3 regions of the Arthrobacter sp. NQ4 genome follow, and region 2 is predicted to be linked to each of the others. Evidence: predicted binding sites of a transcription regulator. Region 2 holds the regulator's gene; each other region holds the start of a gene.

Evidence for each region. Region 2 encodes HrcA, which represses chaperone genes, less so after heat shock. Its sites were predicted from a motif close to TTNGCACTCGNNNNNNNCGAGTGCNAA; they were not measured.
Region 1: the regulator HrcA is predicted to act here: its motif matches at 5,760-5,786, upstream of groES (co-chaperone GroES).
Region 3: the regulator HrcA is predicted to act here: its motif matches at 1,456-1,482, upstream of PUN51_RS00920 (FmdB family zinc ribbon protein).

Annotation. Positions count from the first base shown of each region.
Region 1 covers NZ_JARETC010000001.1:227,894-235,145, forward strand. Annotated here, with positions in the region: gene PUN51_RS01000 (acyltransferase family protein) at 1-231, opposite strand, end outside; gene PUN51_RS01005 (DUF389 domain-containing protein) at 355-1,323, shown strand; gene PUN51_RS01010 (ATP-dependent DNA ligase) at 1,334-2,857, opposite strand; gene PUN51_RS01015 (dihydrofolate reductase family protein) at 2,928-3,530, shown strand; gene groL (chaperonin GroEL) at 3,620-5,230, opposite strand; gene groES (co-chaperone GroES) at 5,310-5,603, opposite strand; gene PUN51_RS01030 (hypothetical protein) at 5,859-6,239, opposite strand; gene PUN51_RS01035 (class I SAM-dependent methyltransferase) at 6,294-7,252, shown strand, end outside.
Region 2 covers NZ_JARETC010000002.1:298,455-305,706, forward strand. Annotated here, with positions in the region: gene PUN51_RS05200 (GerMN domain-containing protein) at 118-1,035, shown strand; gene PUN51_RS05205 (16S rRNA (uracil(1498)-N(3))-methyltransferase) at 1,028-1,801, opposite strand; gene dnaJ (molecular chaperone DnaJ) at 1,804-2,931, opposite strand; gene hrcA (heat-inducible transcriptional repressor HrcA) at 3,020-4,033, opposite strand; gene PUN51_RS05220 (DUF3097 domain-containing protein) at 4,205-5,056, shown strand; gene PUN51_RS05225 (DUF4870 domain-containing protein) at 5,176-5,586, shown strand; gene hemW (radical SAM family heme chaperone HemW) at 5,646-6,875, opposite strand; gene lepA (translation elongation factor 4) at 6,901-7,252, opposite strand, start outside.
Region 3 covers NZ_JARETC010000001.1:204,604-211,855, forward strand. Annotated here, with positions in the region: gene galU (UTP--glucose-1-phosphate uridylyltransferase GalU) at 1-703, opposite strand, end outside; gene PUN51_RS00915 (5-formyltetrahydrofolate cyclo-ligase) at 806-1,426, shown strand; gene PUN51_RS00920 (FmdB family zinc ribbon protein) at 1,538-1,810, shown strand; gene cpaB (Flp pilus assembly protein CpaB) at 1,923-2,648, shown strand; gene PUN51_RS00930 (DUF4011 domain-containing protein) at 2,660-6,859, opposite strand; gene guaA (glutamine-hydrolyzing GMP synthase) at 6,989-7,252, opposite strand, start outside.

The sequences.
Region 1 (7,252 bases), on a different contig from region 2:
GAAGGGTTTGCCTGATTCCGCCTTGCGGACGAAGGACAACGTAAGCAGGAAGGCCGAAACCAGCAGGAAGATGTCCACGCCACCGGACACGCGGCCCAGCCAGACGTGGTAGGTGACAACCATCAGGACGGCCAGGGCCCGCAGCCCCTGGACCTCGGGCCGGAAGGTGGGCTTCCGTTGGCGGGGCGCGGCGCCCGGGCCGGGTTCGGGTGCCTTCGGGGTTTCCGTTATCGACACTAGAACCTCTCACAATGCCCGCCAGCCAAAGCCCCAAGCCTAGCCAACGCGCTGTTCAACAGCCAATCACGCCGCCGGTTCAGACTATGCTGGCCCCAGTCGTGGAAGGGAGCGGGCGTGGTTGTCCAGCTGCGGATTTGTGTGCCCGGGGAGCTGTCCGACGTGACCCGGCAGACCTGCCGCGACCAGCGCGGAACGGCAGAGGTCGCTGTGGTCCGGGGCGCCTCCGTGGTGCCAGAGGGCGATGTTATTGAAGTCCTGATCGCCCGGGAGGCAGTGGAGGAACTGCTGGAGAAGCTGAATATCCTGAAGGTCCGCGATGTTGGCTCCATTTCCATGTCCACACCGGAATTTGTGCTGTCCAGGAATGCGGACCGGGCAGAGCGGGACGCCCCCGGGGATGGCGCCGACGCGGTGATCTGGGATGACGTCACCCGCCAATCCGGCGAAGACTCCCGGCTGACGTGGAACTTCCTCGCGTTCCTGGTGCTGGCCACGCAGCTCGCGGGGATCGGCATCGTGACCGATTCCCCCATCGCCATCGTGGGCGCCATGGCGGTGGGCCCTGAGTTCGGACCGCTGGCCGCGCTGGCGGTTTCGATCGCCACCCGGAAGTGGAGGCTTGGCCGCCGGGCTGCAGTCGCCCTGGCCGTGGGCTTCCCGGTTGCCATGCTGCTGGCGGCACTGACGGCGTGGCTGTCGATCCCGCTTGGCCTCTTCCCGCGGGATGCCCTGGACAAGGGATCCGCCGTCGAGTTCATCTACCATCCCGGCCCGTATTCGTTGATCGTGGCCCTCCTGGCCGGAATCGCCGGAATGCTCTCCATCATTGGCCGGCGTTCGGCGGCACTGATCGGCGTGTTCATCTCCGTGACCACGGTGCCGGCCGCCGGATACGTGGCGGTGGCCTTGGTGCTGGGCGAGTACCAGAAGGCCGCCGGTTCCGCGCTCCAACTGCTGCTCAACCTCGTGGGCATCGTGGTGGCCGCCCTCGCGGTGCTGCTCTTTTACCGGGTGGTCGCACGGCGCCTGCCCGACGGGGTGGCACGCAGCCTGAAGCGCCAGCGGACCGGAACAGGCCGCTGACCGCTCGTCTTTAGGAGCGCAGCAGGGCGCGCAGTGCCTGGATGGTGTCTGCTTCCGCCGGGGCCTTGTCGTCCCGGTAGCGCTTGACGCGAGCGAACCTCAGGGCGATCCCGCCGGGGTAGCGCGGTGACTGCTGCACCCCGTCGATGGCTATTTCGACGACGGTGACCGGTTCAACCCAAACAGTGCCTGCCGTGCGCCGCACCTCAAGCTCCTGGAACCGCTCCGTCTGCCAGCGCAGCAGTTCATCGGTGAGTCCCTTGAACGTCTTGCCCACCATCACGTAGCCGCCGGGTTCGCCGAACTCCCCGGTGGGGTCAAGGGCACCCAGGTGCAGGTTGGAGAGCATTCCCGTGCGGCGTCCGGTGCCCCATTCGCAAGCGAGCACCACCAGGTCATACGTGTGGACCGGTTTCACCTTCACCCAGTTGGATCCACGCCTCCCGGCGGCGTAGGTCGATTCGATCGCCTTTACCACCACGCCCTCGTGGCCCGCGGCGAGTGCATCCCGCGACACCCGTTCGGCAACGGCCGGATCCGCCGTGACCTCCCCGGGAATCCGGTGTGCCGGTGCAACGCGTTCCAGGACGTCGATGCGGGTGGACAGCGGTTCATCCAGCAGGTCACGTCCGTCAATGTGGAGCACATCGAAAAACCAGGGATGGAGCAGCGTTTCGCGGACTGCATCGGCGCCGAAGCGGGACATCGTTTCCTGGAAGGGCCGCGGGGCGCCGTCCTCATCCAGGGCGAGCGTTTCGCCGTCGAGGATCACGTCCTGCACGGGCAGCCCGCGGACCAGGTCAACCACCTCAGGCAGCCGGTGCGTCACCTCCGCGAGGTTCCGGGTGTAGATGCGCACGTCGTCACCGGAGCGATGCACCTGGATGCGGGCGCCGTCGAGCTTGAATTCCACCGAGGCCTCCCCCGTCGCTTCCAGGGCGGCACCCGCGCTGCCGGCGGTGGCCGCGAGCATGGGCTGCACCGGGCGGCCCACCACCAGGCCGACGGCGTCAAGCTCGGCCGGGGTGCCGGTGAGCGCCAGGAGGGCGGTTCCTCCGAGGTCCCCGGAAAGCATTGCCGCGCGCCGTACCGCCTCGACGGACCTGTCTGCGGCGCGGGCAATGGCATCCGTCAGGACTCCTTCCAGGGCGCCGGTGCGCAGTTCCCCGAGCAGCACGCCGGCGATGAACGACTGCTCCGACGCGGTGGCCGCTCCCATCAGCGTCCCGAGGATGGAGGCCCGCCCCGCACCCGACCCGCTGCCCGCCGTTGCCAGGAGCCGGTCCAGCGCGGCATCAAAATCCGCCACGGTGAGGCTTGGCTCCGCGGCGGGTTCTTCCTTGGCCGCCGCCACGGCGCTCCAACCGACGCCAACCCGGCCCTGACGGGGCTTGGCACTGAGCAAACCCACCGCCGTCGGGATCTCAGCAGGTTCCAGCCGGCGCAGGAGGTGGGCCAAAGCATCCACTTTCGCGAGCCGGGACCGGGTCGATGCGACGGTTTTCGTGGTGTCCACGAGCTCAAGGAGCAGCATGGCACCATCCTGCCACGGGCCCCGGACAGGGACACTGGACAGAGCCCCGGCGCGGGTCCACAATGTGCGCGTGGGGATCATCGTGGCGAACCTGTTCATCACCCTCGACGGCGTGTACCAGGCGCCGGGCGGCCGTGAAGAAGACCCCGAAGGCGGATTCGCGTTCGGCGGCTGGCAGGCGCCGGTGTCCGACGACGAGGCCGGCGCGTCGATAGCGGACGAGATCGGCCGGATGGATGCACTCCTCCTCGGCCGGAAGACCTATGACATCTTTGCGTCCTACTGGCCGCATCAGTCCGGTGACATAGCCGATGCCCTGAACCGGGTCCCCAAGTTCGTTGTCTCCGGCACGCTGGCGGACCCGGACTGGGCCGGCACCACCGTCCTGCCGGATGCCGCGGCCGCCGGCGGCCTCCGGGACGGGTACGGGCAGCTGCACATGTTCGGCAGCGGGATGCTGATCCGTTCCCTCCTGGCTGCCAATGTGCTGGACCGCCTCCACCTCTGGCTGTACCCGGTGGTCCTGGGCCAGGGAAAGCGCCTGTTCGATGAGGGAACGGTTCCCTCCACTTTCACGCTGGCCGAGCAGGCCCGCAGCTTCCCCAAGGGTGCGGTGTCGCTGGTGTACGAGCGTGCCGGAGAAGTTGAGACGCGGGAGATGGACGCCGGCTAGTCCCCACCGCCCCAGAAGCAGCAACGCAAAAGGCTGGCCCGGCAGATGCCGGACCAGCCTTTTCAGCGGTAAGCCGCCAGGGCGCAGCGTTAGTGGCTGTGGCCTGCGTGCTCGTCCTCTTCGGCCGGCTTCTCCACGACCAGGGTCTCGGTGGTGAGAACCAGGGCGGCGATGGAGGCCGCGTTGCGGAGGGCCGCACGGGTGACCTTGACGGGGTCGATGACGCCCGCGGCGATCAGGTCCTCGTACTCGCCGGACTTGGCGTTGAAGCCGTTGTTGGTCTCAAGGTCGGCAACCTTGGAGGTGACAACGTAGCCATCGAAGCCGGCGTTCTGGGCGATCCAGCGCAGCGGCTGCACCAGTGCGCGGCGGACGATGCCCACGGCTGCGGCGGCGTCGCCTTCGAGGGCCTTGACGGAAGCGTCCTCATCCAGTGCCTTGAGGGCGTGGATCAGGGCGGAGCCGCCGCCGGCAACGATGCCTTCTTCGAGGGCAGCGCGGGTGGAGGACACAGCGTCCTCGATGCGGTGCTTCTTTTCCTTGAGTTCAACCTCGGTGGCAGCGCCGACCTTGATGACTCCGATGCCGCCGGCAAGCTTAGCCAGGCGTTCCTGGAGCTTTTCGCGGTCCCAGTCGGAATCGGTGCGGGTCAGCTCGGCGCGCAGCTGGGCAACGCGTGCAGCGACGTCCTCGGCAGAACCGGCGCCGTCCACGATGGTGGTGTTGTCCTTGGTGACCGTGATGCGACGGGCGGTACCCAGCACCTCCAGGCCCACGGAGTCCAGGCTGAGGCCCAGTTCCGGGGAGACAACCTGCGCACCGGTGAGGGTGGCGATGTCCTGCAGCATGGCCTTGCGGCGGTCGCCGAAGCCGGGAGCCTTGACGGCTACGACGTTCAGGGTGCCGCGGATGCGGTTGACGATCAGCGTGGACAGGGCCTCGCCCTCAACGTCCTCGGCGATGATGAACAGCGGCTTGGAGCTCTGCAGCGCCTTTTCGAGCAGCGGCAGGAATTCCTGGATCGAGGAGATCTTGCCCTGGTTGATCAGGATGAGTGCGTCCTCGAGGACTGCTTCCTGGCGCTCCGCGTCGGTGACGAAGTACGGGGACAGGTAGCCCTTGTCGAACTGCATGCCCTCGGTGAGGACCAGTTCGGTCTGGGTGGTGGAGGACTCTTCGATGGTGATGACACCATCCTTGCCCACCTTGCCGAAGGCCTCGGCGAGCAGTTCGCCGATTTCGTCGCTCTGCGCCGAGATGGCGGCAACATTGGCTACCTGGGTGCCTTCGACCGGGCGGGCGTTCTCCAGCAGGCGGGCGGCCACGGCCTCAACCGCAACCTCGATGCCGCGCTTGATCTGGCCGGGGGCAGCGCCGGCTGCGACGTTGCGCAGGCCTTCCTTGACCAGCGCCTGTGCCAGGACCGTGGCGGTGGTGGTGCCGTCGCCGGCAACATCGTTGGTCTTGGTCGCTACTTCCTTGGCCAGCTGTGCGCCAAGGTTCTCGTAGGGGTCGTCCAGCTCGACTTCGCGGGCGATGGTGACGCCGTCGTTCGTGATGGTGGGGGCACCCCACTTCTTGTCCAGGACGACGTTGCGGCCGCGGGGGCCGAGCGTCACCTTGACGGTGTTCGCGAGCTTGTCGATGCCGGCCTCAAGGGACCGGCGGGCAGCGTCGTTAAACGCAAGCTGCTTTGCCATGGTTTTGTCCTTTCAAAGACAGAAACCCCGCACCGCCGGCCAGCGTGAGCATGGCCGGCAGCACGGGGATCCGGAAGAGTTACTTGACGACGATTGCCAGGACGTCGCGGGCGGACAGCACGAGGTACTCGGTGCCGCCGGTCTTGACTTCGGTTCCGCCGTACTTGGAGTAGATGACGACGTCGCCAACGGCTACGTCAACGGGAACGCGGTTGCCATCTTCGAAGCGGCCGGGGCCTACGGCGACAACTTCGCCTTCCTGCGGCTTCTCCTGTGCGGAGTCCGGGATGACCAGGCCGGAAGCCGTGGTCTGCTCGGCTTCGAGCGGGCGGACAACAATACGATCCTCAAGAGGCTTAATAGAGACCGACACTCGGACCTCTCCTTTTCGTCAGCAAATTCGTGGACTGGAAAGCTTTCCGCCGTAGCTGGCAAACCGTCGTCGCGGTGCCGGCAGCAGCCTGGCTGGCAGCTCTTCATGTGTTAGCACCCTCCTAGGGAGAGTGCTAATGAAGACTCTATGTATGAGTTAGCACTCGGTCAAGGTGAGTGCCAACGTTTCGTCGTGGGCGTACAGACCGGGGCGGACGACGGCGGGTGGCCGGGGACGCGAAAGGACGCCCTGTCCCTACCGGCCCAGGTCGTCGAAGTCCACGTCCTCGCCGCCCTCCGTGTCGCTGCCGCCCTGCTTCCGTCCCCGGAAGAGCACCCAGCCGGACACCGCTGCGGCGAGCAGCGCGGCAACGAGGAAGAAAATGCTCCCGGCCCGCGCGCCGTCGTACAGCCCGCGGATGTCCCGGGCCTCCTGGGTGTTGTCCTGGACGTCGCTGCCGCCCACCGAGTAAACGGTGGCGTTGAACGTATCGAGCAGGAAAATGATCACCAGCAGCGCGATGCAGACCACGGCCACGACGGCGGCGGCGATCAGCACAGGACGGGCGAACCTGCCCGGATGGCGGTCCCCGGACTCGTGGTCGCCGGTCTCGCGGGGGGCTGCGCTCTCATCCATGGATTCAACACTATCCGCATCCCGGCCACGCGCTCCTCCACTAGGCTGGAACCCATGGCTCACGCTCCCCAGGACCAGATTGCACAGGACCAGATCGCACCATTGCTGACCCCCGAAGGCTGGGAGTTGCTGGCGTCCCTGGGCCCCTACCGGGACGAGGACTCTTTCGAGCTGAACTCCGCTCTCCGGAAAGCCGGACACCCCGCCGGGCTCGTGTCCGCCGTCCTGACGCAGTCACGGCTGCGCACCAAGGCAGAGGGGAAATTCGGGGAGTTCGCCCGGCAGATGCTGTTCACCCAGGCGGGCCTGGAGCAGGCCACACGCCTCAACGTCGCCGCCCACCACGCCCAGCGGTTCGCTGCCGCGGGGATCAGCCGCGTGGCGGACCTGGGGTGCGGCCTCGGCGCCGATTCCCTGGCGCTGGCCTCGCTGGACATCAATGTCACCGCCGTCGAAATGGACGAAACCACGGCGGCGTGCGCCACGGTGAACCTCATCCCGTTCCCCAACGCCACGGTGGTGCATGCGGATGCGGAATCGGTTCCGCTGGACGGGGTGGACGGCGTCTGGCTGGACCCTGCCCGTCGGGTCACCTCCACTTCCGGCACCAAGCGGATCTGGGACCCCGAGGCATTTTCGCCGCCGTTGTCCTTCGTGGAATCACTGGCCGCCCGGGGCAAGGCAGTGGGCGTGAAGATGGGCCCGGGCATGCCGCATGAATCCGTGCCCGCAAGCTGCGAGGCGCAATGGGTGTCGGTGGCCGGTGACGTCACCGAGGTGACCCTGTGGTTCAACGCCGTGCGCCGGCCTGGAGTCCGCCGCGCCGCGCTGGTCCTGGGGCCGAAGGCTCCGGCGGAGCTGACCAGCCCGGAGGATTTCGGCGACGGCCCGTCAGCGCCGGTGGGACCGGTGGAGGGACACCTGTACGAACCCGACGGCGCCGTGATCCGCGCCGGACTGGTGGCGGACGTAGCACTGCAGCTCGGCGGCCACCTGGTGGACGAACACATTGC
Region 2 (7,252 bases):
TGGAAATCCAGCGTCTGCTGGAACGCCAGGCCGCCAGGGGGATCGGCCCGCCACGCCAGGAAAGGACTAGGCAGGACAGTGCCGGAAACCTCTGTGCCCGAACGGGCAGGACGACCGATGGGCCGAGTGCGCCCTGCCGTCCTCGCAGGAATCCTGGTGCTCGTTCCCGCCCTTGCAGCCTGCACCGCCGAGAACGGACCAACGCCCTCCGTCACCTCCGCCTCAGTACCGGCCACAGGCGGCACCATGCCGGACGCGCCAGCCACCAGCGCCCCGCTGGAAACCACCCAGTCCTCCAATAAGGCCCCGGTGTACTGGATTGGCCGCAGCGGAGGGAACATCTTCCTCTACCGTGAGTTCCGGGACGTTCCGGAACAGGAGAACCCGGTGACACGGGCACTGCGCGCCATGATGTCGGAGAAGCCGCTGGACCCCGACTTCTTTACGCCGTGGCAGAACCCGGACAAACTTGCCACCTCCATCTCGGGCAAGGACATCATCACGGTCGACGTCTCGGCCGACGCCTTCAACAGCAACCTCGACGCCGACATGGCCGCCCGCGCCATCCAACAGCTGATCTACACGGCAACCGCTGCCGCTGCCAGTTCGGGCCTGATCGACACAGGGCAGCAGGTCCGGGTGCGGATCCTCGTGGACGGCCACACGGACTATGTCGCGTTCGGAAAAGTCCAGCTGGGCGCACTGATGACCCGGGCAGCCGGGCTGGTGGCGCCGGTGTGGATCATTGATCCGCAGGAAAGCACCGAGGAACCTGCCGGCAGCGTAAAGATCACCGGGCGCAGCACGTCGCCGGGAGCAAAGCTCCGCTGGCAGATCCTGCAGTCCGGGGACGGCGGCAGCAAGGCCCCGTTCCTGACCGGTGAAACCACGGCCGGCGCCGGGCAGGGGCAGGCGGGCGTCTTTACGCTGGCACTGACCTTGCCGGCCGGCGACTATGAGCTCCGGGTGGCGCAGGCAGGGTCCGGCGGGGAGCCGGACCGCAACGAGGACACCAGGTCCTTCAAGGTCAGGTAGCCGTCCACCGGCCAAGGATGTCGCTTGCAAGCACGACGGCGGCAGGCCCGGCCGTGGAGGACCGCAGGACGTGGTGCCCCAACAGGGCGGTCACAGCGCCTTTGTCGCAGAGTTTCGTTACTTCCCGCGGGCTGATTCCGCCCTCCGGGCCGACGATCAGCAGGACTTCCCGGATTCCGTCGTGCCCACTCCCCTGCCACGCTTCCAGGACGGTGCGCAGCGGACGCACGGCATCTTCGTGGAGGATGACGGCCAGGTCTGCACCCTCCACGGCGGCGGAAAGCCCGGCAGTATCGACGGCGGCCCGGACCTCGGGGATCCAGGCGCGCCGCGCCTGCTTGGCGGCGGCGGCCACGGTGGACTCCCACTTGGCGTGGGCGCGGGCGGCCCTGTCACCTTTCCAGCGCACAATGGACCGCTCCGACTGCCAGGGTATGACAGCATCGATGCCCAGCTCGGTGGCCGTTTCAATGGCCAGTTCGTCGCGGTCGCCCTTGGCCAGGGCCTGAACCAGCACCAGACGGACGTCCGGCCTGTCTTCCATTGCCAGTGCGCCGCACTCCACTTCAAGTCCCGTGGGCGCGGCGGAGGAGACCGTGCCGCTCATGCGCGCGCCGGCGCCGTCGACAATGTCCACCGCCTCGCCCGGAGACAGGCGTTTGACGGTGACTGCATGCCGGGCCTCCGCCCCTTCGAGGACAAAGAGCTGGCCGGGCACCATGCCCGCCAGTGAACCGGCGGAGGTGAAGAAGACGGGGTTGCTCACCGCTACAGGTTACCGAGCCGGTCCCGGAGCTTGGCGAACATGCCGCCGCTGGCGGCGAGCTTGCCCTCGGTGATCTGTTCGCCGCGGAGCTTGGCGAGCTGCCGGAGGAGGTCCTCCTGTGCCGGGTCGAGCTTGGCCGGAGTGTCCACCTGGAGGTGGACCTTCAGGTCCCCGCGGCCGTATCCCCGCAGGTGCGTGACACCCAGGCCACGCAGGGTGATGATCTCGCCGGACTGTGTTCCGGGCTTGACGTCGATGTCCTGGGTACCGTCGAACGTTTCCAGGCTGACGTCCGTGCCCAGTGCAGCCGCCGTCATGGGGATGTGCAGGGTGGCGTGGAGGTCATCGCCTTCCCGCACGTAGGTGGCGTCATTGTTGACGCGGATTTCCACATACAGGTCACCGGTCGGTCCGCCTGCAGGTCCGGCTTCGCCCTGCCCGGCGAGCTGGATCCGGGTTCCGGTGGCCACACCGGCGGGAACCTTGATGGTCAGCGACCGCCGGCTGCGGATACGGCCCTGGCCGCTGCACTCGTTGCAGGGATCCTTGATGACCGTGCCGAAACCTTCGCAGGTGCCGCAGGGGGCGGCCGTCATGACCTGGCCCAGGATGGAACGCACGGCCCGCTGGACCTGGCCGCTGCCGCCGCAGATGTCGCAGCGCTCGGGGTGGGTGCCGGGCCGGCAGCAGGATCCGTCACAGGTGGGGCAGACCACGGCAGTATCCACTTCGAGCTTCTTGTTCACGCCGAACACGGCGTCGCGGAGGTCGATCCGGACGCTGATGAGGGCGTCCTGGCCGCGGCGGACGCGGGAAGCCGGGCCGGAGGTGCCACCGGCGCCGAAGAAGGTGTCGAAGATGTCCTGGAAAGCAAAGCCCTGGCCCGCGTAACCGGCACCGCCGAAGCCGTTGTCCGTGCCGTTCTCGTTGCCTGTGGTGTCGTAGATCCTCCGCTTTTGGGGGTCGGAAAGGACCTCGTAGGCGTGAGTTACTGCCTTGAAGCGTTCTGAAGCGTCCGCACCGGGGTTTACATCCGGGTGAAGGGTGCGGGCCAGTTTGCGGTAGGCCTTTTTGATCTCTTCGCCCGTAGCTTCGGGTGAGACTCCAAGGACGTCATAGTGGCTGCTCAAAGTTCGTATCTCTTCCTTGTTGTACTGCGTTCAGTTTGGGCGGCCCCGCTCTGTGTTCCGGTCCGGAAAAGGCTCCGGCGGCGAAGAGTCAGGGCCCCAAAATCCTGGAAAGGTAGCGGGCCACAGCCCTGACGGCGGCCATGGTGGTGGGATAGTCCATCCTGGTTGGGCCGAGGATCCCTACCTTCGCGGCGCTGTCCGGGCCGTAGCCGGTGGCCACGACGGAGGCTTCGGCAAGGCCGTCATAAGGGTTTTCCCTTCCGATACTGACGGCGACTCCGCGGTGGTCCTGGGCCATTTCGCTCAACAGCCGCAGCATCACCACCTGTTCCTCCAGTGCCTCGAGCACGGGGCCGATGCTGAGGGGGAAGTCCACGTTGGACCTGGCCAGGTTCGCTGTCCCGGCCATGACCATCCGGTCCTCCCTGGTGTTTTGCGCCAGCCCCTCGAGGCCAAGTGCCAGGGCGTGCGCGGCCTGGCACTGGCCGTGCGCGGTGCCGGCCACGACGGCGGGGAGCGCCTTGGCCAGCTGGCTGAGCGGAGTTCCGGCGAGTGCGGCAAGGAAGCGGGTACGGAGCGCGGCCAGGGCGTCGTCGCCAAGGTCCTGGCCGACGTCGATGACCCGCTGCTCCACCTTGCCGCTGTTGGCAATCAGCACCACCAGCACCTTACGGGGGGCCAGGAGCACGAACTCGATGTGGCGCACCAGTGCCTTGCTGAGGTGCGGATACTGGACCACAGCCACCTGGTTGGTCAGCTGCGACAGCAGCCGGACGGTGCGGTCCAGGACGTCGTCGAGGTCGTCTGCGCCTTCCAGGAGGGACTGGATGGCCCGGCGCTCCGCTGCCGACAGGGGCTTGACGGCCGAGATCTGGTCGACAAAGAGCCGGTAGCCCTTGTCCGTGGGAATCCGGCCTGCACTGGTGTGCGGGGCCGTGATCAATCCCTCGTCTTCAAGGGCCGCCATGTCATTGCGGATGGTTGCACTCGAAACGCCAAGATGATGCCGTTCGACCAATGCCTTTGACCCGACCGGTTCGCGGGAGTGGACGTAGTCCTCCACGATGGCCCGCAGCACTTCCAGTTTGCGTGGCTCGCTCACTCTCCACCTCCATCCATGGTCCGGGGCGCATGCCCCGCCAGGCGCCACCACTGTTAGCACTCGACATGCCTAAGTGCTAACAGTCTATTATGCCTCGGCCCGTTGTTAGCATTGGTACCGCTCCGGGCGAAATTCCGGTGCGGAGGACCTAGCGCTAGGCGGATTGAATCCATGGATTACCAAAACTGGGGGCCCCGCGGCATTTCCGCCCCGGCCAAGGCGGAATTGCCCGAGGTGCCGGTGGAGCGGGGCATGGTGCTCGAGGATGTCCAGTCGGGCTGGGTAGGCGCCGTCACCCGGGTGGAAAAGTCCGGCGGCATGCACGTCGTGGCGCTGGAGGACCGCCGAGGGAAGTCCCGGTCCTTCAAGCTCGGCTTCGGTTTCCTCCTTGAGGGCCGCCCCATCCGGCTGATGCCTCCCGCCGCCCGGCCGGCAGCCTCCGGCCCCGCCGCCGGCAGGACAGCCTCAGGCTCCGTCCGGGTCGCCGGCCAGCGGGCCCAGGTCGCCAAGGCAAGCCGAATCTGGGTGGAAGGCAAGCACGACGCCGAACTGGTGGAAAAGGTCTGGGGAGACGACCTTCGGGTGGAAGGCATCGTCGTCGAACCCCTGCACGGCATTGACGACCTCACCGCTGCAGTTGCCGCCTTCAAACCGGGGCCGGGCCGTCGCCTCGGCGTGCTCGTTGACCACCTCGTCCCTGACTCCAAAGAGTCCCGGATAGCCGACGCCGTCATGGCATCCCCCGGCGCGGCCGGAAATGTCCTGATCGTGGGCCATCCCTATGTGGACGTCTGGCAGGCAATCCGGCCCGCGGTCCTCGGGATCGACAAATGGCCTGCCGTGCCGCGCGGACAGGATTGGAAGACCGGAATCCTGAAGGCCTTTGGCTGGCCGCACGCCACCAAGGAGGACATCGGGCTGGGGTGGCAGAAACTGCTGGGCGCGGTCCGTACCTATGCGGACCTGGAAGCGTCGCTGCTGGGGCGGGTTGAGGAAGTCATCGACTTCCTCACCGTCCCCTGAAGGCCGGGCCCCGGCCCGGGAGCCAGTATTCTTGGTAGTGCAGCGCCTTTTCCGAAGGCCGCTGCACACCGCGCCCGTACATGAAGTCAGCACCACTTGCACCTCCGAAGGAACAGACTGTGGCAGAAAACGCACGTGATCACAGGGACGGCCAGGGCCGTTCCGAGTACCATGGCGTCCCCGCCAATGCGCTGCCGCTCACGGCCAGCGAAGACCGCCAATGGGCCACGCTCGCGCATTTCGGCGGGATACTGGGGTGCGTCCCCTCGCTGCTGATCTACCTGATCTTCCGTGACCGCGGCCCGTTCACCGCGCAGGAATCCAAAGAAGCGCTGAACTTCAGCCTGCCGCCCACCATCGCCGCCGTGCTGGCCAACATCCTGGTGTTCATCCCTTATGTGGGAAACATCTTCGCGGTCATCGCCACCCTGATCTGGGTGGCGCTCACCTGCTTCTCCGTGGCAGCAGGGATCCACGTCAACAAGGGCCAGCCGCACCGCTACCAGTACAACCTGCGCTGGATTAAGTAGCCGCGCCTCCCCGCGGGGCCACCGGCCCCGCGGTACGGGCCCGACGGACGTGGGTACAGTCAGTCGGGCAGGATACGGCGGACTACCGCGTCCGCCAGGAGCCTGCCCTTGAGCGTGAGGACCAGGCGGCCCTGGAAGGCAGCGGCAGGTTCCACCAGGCCGTCCGCAATCAGGCCGGCTATTTGGTGCCGTCCGGCTGCGCTTAGAGTGGAGACTTCAAGCCCTAACTGCAGGCGCGCCTCCAGCATCACCCGCTCCAGGTTCCTGGTGTCGGCATCCAGGGTCTCCCTGCCCGCCGCAGGCGACAGGCCCTGGGACAGGCGGTTCGCGTAAGCGGACGGGTGCTTCACGTTCCACCAGCGCACCCCGCCCACGTGGGAGTGCGCGCCGGGGCCGATGCCCCACCAGTCGTCGCCACGCCAGTAGGCCAGGTTGTGGCGGCACGCGTGCTCCGGGCTCCGCGCCCAGTTGCTGACCTCATACCAGCCGAGCCCGGCTTCGGTGATGAGCTGGTCGGCGAGTTCGTACTTGTCGGCGTGGTCGTCGTCGTCAATTCCCGGCACCTCGCCGCGGCGCATCTGCGCGGCCAGCTTGGTCCCGTCCTCGACAATCAGGGCGTAGGCGCTGATGTGGTCCGGCTGGTAGGAGAGGGCAGTCTCCAGGGAGTGGCGCCAGTCCGCCAGCGACTCCCCCGGCGTGCCGTAAATCAGGTCCAGGCTGACATCCAGCCCGGCCTCCCGCGCCCACTGCACCACCTGCGGAACGCGGCTGGGCGTGTGGGTGCGGTCCAGGACCTTGAGCACATGCGGAACGGCGGACTGCATGCCGAAAGAAATCCTGGTGAAGCCCGCCTCCTTGAGGACGGCGAGGGATTCGGGGGTGACCGAATCGGGGTTGGCTTCGGTGGTGACCTCGGCTCCGTCCTCGATGCCCCACTGGTCAATGGCAGCGCGAAGGATCAGGGCGAGGTCATCTGCCGGCAGCAGGGTGGGCGTGCCGCCGCCGAAAAAGACAGTGCCGAGCTTCCGCTCCGGCAGCCCTGACCGTGCCATCACGGTGCCGGCCAGGGACACTTCCGACACGGCGGTTTGGGCGTAGGCATCCTGTGACGCGCCGCCGCCCAGTTCCGTGGCGGTGTAGGTGTTGAAATCGCAGTACCCGCAGCGCACGGCGCAGAACGGGATGTGGACGTACAGGCCAAAGGCCCGGGCCGCCGCACCGTCTGCTGCCTGCGCAGGCAGCAGACCGTCCGACGGCGCCGGGTCGCCGAGGGGAAGAACGCTGGGCATCAGCGGGTCCCCTGCTGCGCAGTGGTCACTTCTTCTTGGCCTTGTCCTTTGATTCGTCGGTGGTGAGGGCCGCAATGAACGCTTCCTGCGGCACCTCCACCGTTCCCACCATCTTCATGCGCTTCTTGCCTTCTTTTTGCTTTTCCAGCAGCTTGCGCTTTCGTGAGATGTCACCGCCGTAGCACTTGGCCAGCACGTCCTTGCGGATGGCCCGGATGCTTTCGCGGGCGATGATCCTGGATCCGATGGCCGCCTGGATGGGCACCTCGAACTGTTGCCGCGGGATGAGTTCGCGGAGCTTTCCGGTCATCATCACGCCGTAGGCGTAGGCCTTGTCCCGGTGGGTGATGGCGCTGAAGGCGTCCACTTGCTCGCCC
Region 3 (7,252 bases), on a different contig from region 2:
GCTGGATTTCGCCTCCGCGGCCCGGCTCCGTGTGCTCGAGGACTTCGAACACGGCGGGGTGCAGGACATACCGCCCGATCAGCGCCAGGTTGGACGGTGCTTCCTCGGGCGAGGGCTTCTCGACAAGCCGGTTGACGCGGACATAGTCCTCGCCGTCGATGGCCTGGACGTCGGCGCAGCCGTAGGCGCTGATCTGGGAGGGTTCCACCTCAATGAGGGCGACGACGGACCCTCCGGTTTTCGCCTGCACGTCGATCATGGTGCTGAGGAGTTCGTCGCGGGCATCGATGAGGTCGTCGCCCAGCAGCACGGCGAAGGCTTCATCGCCCACATGCTGCTTCGCCCGGAGCACGGCATGGCCCAAGCCATGGGGATCGCCCTGCCGGACGTAGTGGATGTCACCCAGCTGGCTGGCGGCCTGGATGGACGCAAGCTTTTCCGTATCGCCTTTGTCCTCAAGGGTCGATTCGAGGGACGGCACCCTGTCGAAGTGGTCTTCGAGGGCCCGCTTGTTACGGCCGGTAATCATCAGGATGTCGTTGAGGCCCACATGGACGGCTTCCTCCACCACATACTGGATGGCAGGCTTGTCCACGACGGGAAGCATTTCCTTGGGCATGGCCTTGGTGGCTGGCAGGAACCTGGTGCCCAGGCCCGCTGCGGGAATGACGGCTTTGCGGACTCTGGGTTTACTGGTGTTCACCGGACTAATCTAACGTCAGCGTCAAGTATTTCAGTAACCCCCGGCACCGAAGGCCGGCACGCGGCCTCAAGGCGCGGAACACCGGACTTCAGGGAGGACAATATGCTGCAGGAGACAAACGCCGTCAAGGACGGGATCCGGGCTACCCACCGGCAGCGGCGGGCAGGCCTGACGCCGGCGCAACTGGAAGCTGCCGGCCAGGCCCTGGCCACCCATGGGGAAGCCTGGGCTGGATCGGTGACGGAAGGCCGTCCCGGGATAGCATGCGTATACCTTGGCGTGGGTCAGGAACCACCTACCCTCCCGCTGATCAAAGCCCTGCACCGCAGCGGCCACCAGGTCCTGCTTCCGGTGTGCGAACCGGCCAGGGAGTTGAGCTGGGTGTTCTGGACTCCGGACACCGGCTTCGAGCGCAGCAGGTACGCGCCCATCCTGGAACCCACGGGGCACCGGCACGGGCCCGAAACCGCCGGCGACGCCGCTGTGCTTTTCATTCCCGCCACAGCCGTGGACCTGGCCGGCAACAGGATTGGCCAGGGCGGCGGCTACTACGACAAATTCCTGGGGCACCTCGCTACGGCCGGGAAGGAAATCCCGCTGGCCGCTGTTATCTACGAGGATGAATTGCTGCCCGCCGGACGGATCCCGGCCGAGGAGTTCGACCGTCCGGTCCCGGCCGTCCTGGTCCCTTCCGGGTACCGGCCCCTGGCGGGCGGCGACTGAGCACGGGCGTTCCGTGCACAGTGATAGAATTAGCACTCAGGCCCTGCGACTGCTAATGGTTTACCAGGAGGCAGCACGGGACCTCTCGTTTGCCCAAGAGGAGGAGCACCAGTGCCAACATATGCTTACGCCTGCAAGGATTGCGGCCACGCCTTCGACATCGTCCAGTCGTTCTCGGACAGCAGCCTGACGTCCTGCCCTGAATGCGAGGGCACGCTGCGCAAGAAGTTCAACAGCGTCGGCGTCGTCTTCAAGGGCTCCGGCTTCTACCGCACGGACTCGCGCGATTCCAAGGGCAGCTCCGTTTCCGCCGCGCCTGCAGCGGCTCCGGCCGCGCCTGCTGCCGCCCCCGCCGCGCCGGCGCCCGCAGCCGCCGCGAGCTAATCCGGCACAGACTTCACGACGGCGGCCGGCGCTTTCCAGCGTCCGGCCGCTTTTGTCCACATAGGCCTTATCCCGGCTCCCTTGCGCGTGCGCCCGGAGTTAGCGTGGGCGCATGCCCCTTCTTCCCCGCCGCCGTGCCGCCCTCCGGTATTCTTCGGGCCCCGCAGGCGCTGCCCGCAGCCCAAGGAACCGCCCCCTGCCCGCGCGTGTTGCCGCCTGGTTGAGCCGGAACCGCCGGCTCGCCGCTGCACTGTTGCTGTGCGCAGCTGCCGCCATCGCCGTCCAGCAGCTCACTCCTGCCCCGCTCTCCACCGCCACCGCACTGGCCGCAGCCCGGGATCTTCCTGCCGGGACCGCCGTGACGGACGCGGACGTGGTCCGAGTCCAGGTGCCCCCTGGCATGGTGGCCGACGGCTTCCTCCGGGATGACGCCGCCGCCACCGGCAAACAGCTCGCCGCACCGATGCGCAAGGGCCAGCTCCTCAGCGATGCCCAGCTGGTGGGTCCCGGGCTCCTGGCGGGTACACCGCCCGGTTCAGCCGCAGTTCCACTGCGGATGGCGGATGCCTCGTCGATTCAGCTGGTCTCCCCCGGCCAACTGGTCAACGTTGTGCTCACATCGGCCAACGGGTTCGACCAGCAAGGCCCGTCGGAGGTACTGGCGTCGGCCGTCCGCGTGCTCTGGACCTCCAACAAGGGCGGCCAGAGCGGCCAGTGGCTGGGCACCACGGAGACCGACGGTCTGATCGTGGTGGCAGCCACCGCCGAACAAGCATCACGCCTGGCCGGAGCGTCAACCCATGGCCGGCTGTTCTTCGTCCTGGTCGGCCCGCCGTAAGCTTGCGCCGGTCAGCCCCAGTGCGGCGGCTTCTGTTCCTTCAACCACGTGTCGTGGTCATCCTCCCGGTCACCCCAGCTGCGGGCGTCATCCTCTGCCGCCTTGCTCGGGAGGATCTCTTCAGTGCCGCCTGTTACCGTCCGGGGCGCCGGTGCCGTTTCGGCCGGGCCTGCAGGAACGTCCCCGCCGGTTACTGTTTCTGCCTGCCCGTCCCGGAGCTCATCCTGGCGCATGTCTTCCTCGCGGCCGTCTTCCTCAAGCCTGCCGTGAGCAGGTTTCTTTTCCTCGGTCATGGATCCCGCTTCCTGGTGTCCGCTGTCACCGGTCCGGCCTGCGCCGGGATCCCCGGGCAGGTAGGAAACTCCGGCGGACGGCGCGGCGTCAATTCCATTGAGCGCCTGGTCAACGTCGTCGTCAAGGAAGCCCGCAGACTGGTGGGTCCTGCCCGGCAGCACCATCTTTTCCAGGCCCAGGTAGCCGGCAATGCGGTCTGCGCAGGACGACGGGTCCGTGAACACTTCGATGGTCCACAGCGGCATGTACCGCCAGCCAAGGCGTTCCAGCAGTTGGGGACGCAGCCTGCTGCGTTCCCGCACGCTCATGGTGCGGTACTGCGCAGTGCCGTCGGACTCGATGGCCACCGGCCTCGGGATGTCGGAGTCCTCCTGGCCCATGGTATTGAGGGGGTCGGCGGCTGCCACTACATCGATTGCCCCGTCGTATTGGTGCCAGACCCTGGCGCCCCGGGCACGCAGCCGGTCACCGAGATCCGCCACCAACGGGTCCGCGCCCAGCGCCTGTTCGCTGGCGGCGGCGCGGGACGCGGGGGTGCCAAGATCCGTGTTGCCGGAAATTTCCCGGTCCAGCAGCGCGTACAGGTCCACCGCCCCGTGGGTAAGCCGGGTGTGGTCCAGGTCCTCGGGCCGGAAGCACGTAAGTACGTGCAGGGAACGCCGGGCCCGGGTCATGGCCAGGGCAAACTTCTCCCGGCCGCCTTCAGCGGACAGCGGCCCGAAGTTGTGGAGGGCACGGCCGTGCGGGGTCCGCCCGAATCCCGGCGAGAAAATGACATGGTCGCGGACCAGGCCCTGGGCACGTTCCAGGTCCACCACGCGGAAGGACTCCGGGCCGGCGCCGAAGAATCCGGCCAGGCCCGGCTGGTTGGACAGCTGGAGCCGGATGGACTCGCCAATCCTCGCGGCGTGGCGCAGGCTGGCGGTGACTACGGCGAGGGAGGTCCGCGGACGCAGGCGGGCGTGCTCGAAGACCAACTCCACTACGCGGTTGACCTCGGCAACCACGGACTCCACGCCTTCGTGGTCGGCACTGGGAAGGCCGGTGCCGTCCGGCAGGTATTCCACCAGCAGGGACCGGTCCAGCCCCGTGGCCGACTGGCCCTCGGGCAGCCGGCGCAGGCCGCCGTCGTAAAAGTTCTTACTGAGCTGCAGGACCAGGTCCTCGTCCACTGCGCGGTACACCACGTTGAGGCGCCACACCGGCAGCACTGCGGAGAGCGCGGTAAAAGCGCTCTCGACGCGGTGGTGGGCAGACTCGCCGGGTGCAAGCCGCTCCACCCCAACCGTGAACGTCCGGGGCGTGGCGATGCGCGGGTCGCCGAAGGCGATCACCTGCCGTGCCCGGGCAATCGACGGCAGGACGGCCTGCAGGGAGGTGGCCTCCGCGTCGAGGATCACGACGGCGTCGAAGTGCTGTTCTGCCGGGAGCAGGCCCGTCATCAGGTACGGGCTGACGGACCAGACCGGGACGAGTGTGCCGATCAGCTCAGGTGCCTGGGCGGTGAGGGAAGGCAGGGACACCCGGCCGTCCTTGAGCAGGCTGCGGAGCAGGTCTGCCTGGCGCGGCTGGGCAGCGATGGCTGTCCGCCACCGTTCCGCGAGGTCCCACCGCAGGCGGGCGGCGCCGCTGGCAATGTGGGCGTTGTCGGCCAGCCGGTACTCCGCTTCCAGCTGGCGCAGGGCGTCGCCGTCGGACATCGCCAGGTAGTCGTCGCCGCTGATCATTGCCTCAAGCGCGGACTGCCACCACGCCAGCTCCAGCTCCGCGGCGACGGATCCTTCCGGAACTTCCCGTTCTGCGAGATCGGCCAGGAGTTCACCCAGGCCATGTTCGCGCATGTTCTCAATGAGGAGTGTGCGTTCGGGCAGCGTCTTGAGCGTATCGGTGTCCGCCACCAGGCGGTCCAGCCGGTCCATCAGCTGCGCGTAGGGCACCGTGGCCAAAGCCCCGCCATCTTCGGTGTGCTGCAGCGCCTCGCCCAGCTGTGCCAGCTCCTGGTCCAGTGACCGGTACATGGCGTTCATTTCGGCCAGGCCGGAGGGAACAGCGGGATGGCGCTGCGTGGTGGCGTAGCCAGCCCAGAGGGCACGCTGTTCCTGGACCAGCACCAGGGACGAGTGCAGGTCCGCGATGTGGACGCCCGGGCGCACGTATTCCTTGGCCACCCTGCGCAGCCTGGAGCGCTGCATGGCGGTCAGCTCGATGCCGCGCTCCCGCCGCCACGCGGACGGCGCCGTGGCGGAGATCAGGTCTGTCACGGGCCGGTCGAAGATGTCCGGAGTGAACTTGTCCAGGCTGCCGCGGACGGCAACCAGCAGTTCCAGCTGCTCTCCCCACTCCGCGAAGGACTCGCCCAGGCGGATCTCGGCGTGCTCGGCAACGGCGTCCATGCGGTCGCGCAGGACGGGGAGGCTCTTGGCCACCGAGCGGACCAGGTCCTGGGCTTCCTCGGTTTCCTTCCGGGTCAGCAGCCGGGCGCCGTGCCAGGGGCTGGTGGTGGCCGCCTTGCTGAAGCTGCCCAGTTCCGCGGCGCGCCGCAGCCTGCCCGCCAGCTCCTCACGGTCCCGGATGCTGTCCAGGACGCTGCGCTTGAGCCGGACGGTGGTGGCCGGGGCAGGATGGATCGAGGTGAGCTCAGCGAGTGACTGCATGGCCTGGTACGGCGAGCAGCCCCACCTCTCGCGGACGTTGTGGAGCGATGCCACGTGGTCCATCAGGGCGTGCCGGTGTTCGGTCAGGGTGGCGTGCAGGTTCCCCAGCTGGGGTTCCAGGGACTTTTCATTGCGGACGATCGCCCGGACCAGCTGGCCTTTCAGCTGTTGGGCGGTGACGTTCCCGGTCAGCTGGAAGAGGATGGACTCCAGGCCCAACGACTCCAGGTGCCCCGAAACCTCGTTCAGGCTGGCGCGGCGATCGCCCACCACCAGCACGGTCTTGCCGGCATCCACCAGGGCGCCGATGGTGTTGATGGCCGTCTGGGTCTGGCCGGTCCCGGGCGGGCTGCTGACCACCAGGGAGTCTCCGGCGCGGGCAGCATCAACCACGTACTGCTGGTCCGTGTCGGCATCCAGCAGCAGCAGCTCGTCCTCGGGGTGCCTGTTGTCCAGGTGCGGGAAGCGGGTCGGGTCCGGTTCCTCAACGTCCACCACTTCGCCTCCGGCGGCGGTGGCCAGCGCAGAGACGATGGGGTGGGAATCGTTGATCCAGGGGTCGTCGAGGTTGCCGGAGAGATCCGCAAAGGTGGAGACCAGCAGGTTGTGCTGGGTTTCAGCGCCGTGGATGGGCCGGATCAGGGTGGCCAGCCGGTCCAGGACGGGCTGGGGGTCGAACCGCGCGGTGCTGTAGGCCAGGCGGGTCACGGCGTTGACGTCGAACACGATCCCGTGGATGTTTTTCAGGTGCCGCACCAGGGCCGGGTTGATCTGCGCCTGTTCGGTCAGCTGCAGTTCGAAGTCGTCCTCCCCGGGGCGCACCGTCAGGGAGATGGCGGTCAGCATGACCGGGGCTGACACGCGCTGGGGTTTGCCCCCGACGGCGGATGTCCACACCACAGTGCCCGCCGACAGGTATCCGGCGTCGATGCCGCGGTCGTTGGCGAGCTCGAAGATCTTTGACCGGATGTTGCGCGACGCCCTCGCGGCCACCACATACTGCTGCCGGTCACGGATCAGGGTGGACAGGCGTGTGCGGCGCCCGGCCATGAGCTGGGCCAGCCCCGAGGGGTGTGCCGAGGTGAGGTCGATGGAACCTTCCGGCGTCTTGGTGAAGCGGAGCATTGTGTCCGCGCCGGTGACGGGTTTGAGCCCGGACAGCCATTTACGAAGCTCTTCCGAGCCTTCCGGGTGGCCTTGACCAACTGACACTTCTGCCTTCTTTTCTGCGTTTGCACGTGACGCCCTGGACCATACCGGCATAGATTCGAGAGTAGCCGCTCCGGCGCCGGACTTGAGCGACCGCAACACTGGGGCACCGGAAATTGCGGAGGAATTCGCTGGGAAAAAGCAGTGGCCGGCCTCCGCTGACGGAGGCCGGCCACTAGGATGCTATTCCCACTCGATGGTTCCCGGCGGCTTGCTGGTGACGTCCAGCACCACCCGGTTGACGCCGTCCACCTCGTTGGTGATCCGGCTGGAGATCCGTGCCAGCAGGTCGTAGGGCAGGCGCGACCAGTCGGCAGTCATGGCGTCTTCCGAGGAGACCGGACGGAGCACGATGGGGTGGCCGTAGGTGCGGCCGTCGCCCATGACGCCGACGCTGCGCACGTCTGCGAGCAGGACCACGGGCATCTGCCATACCTCGTTGTCCAG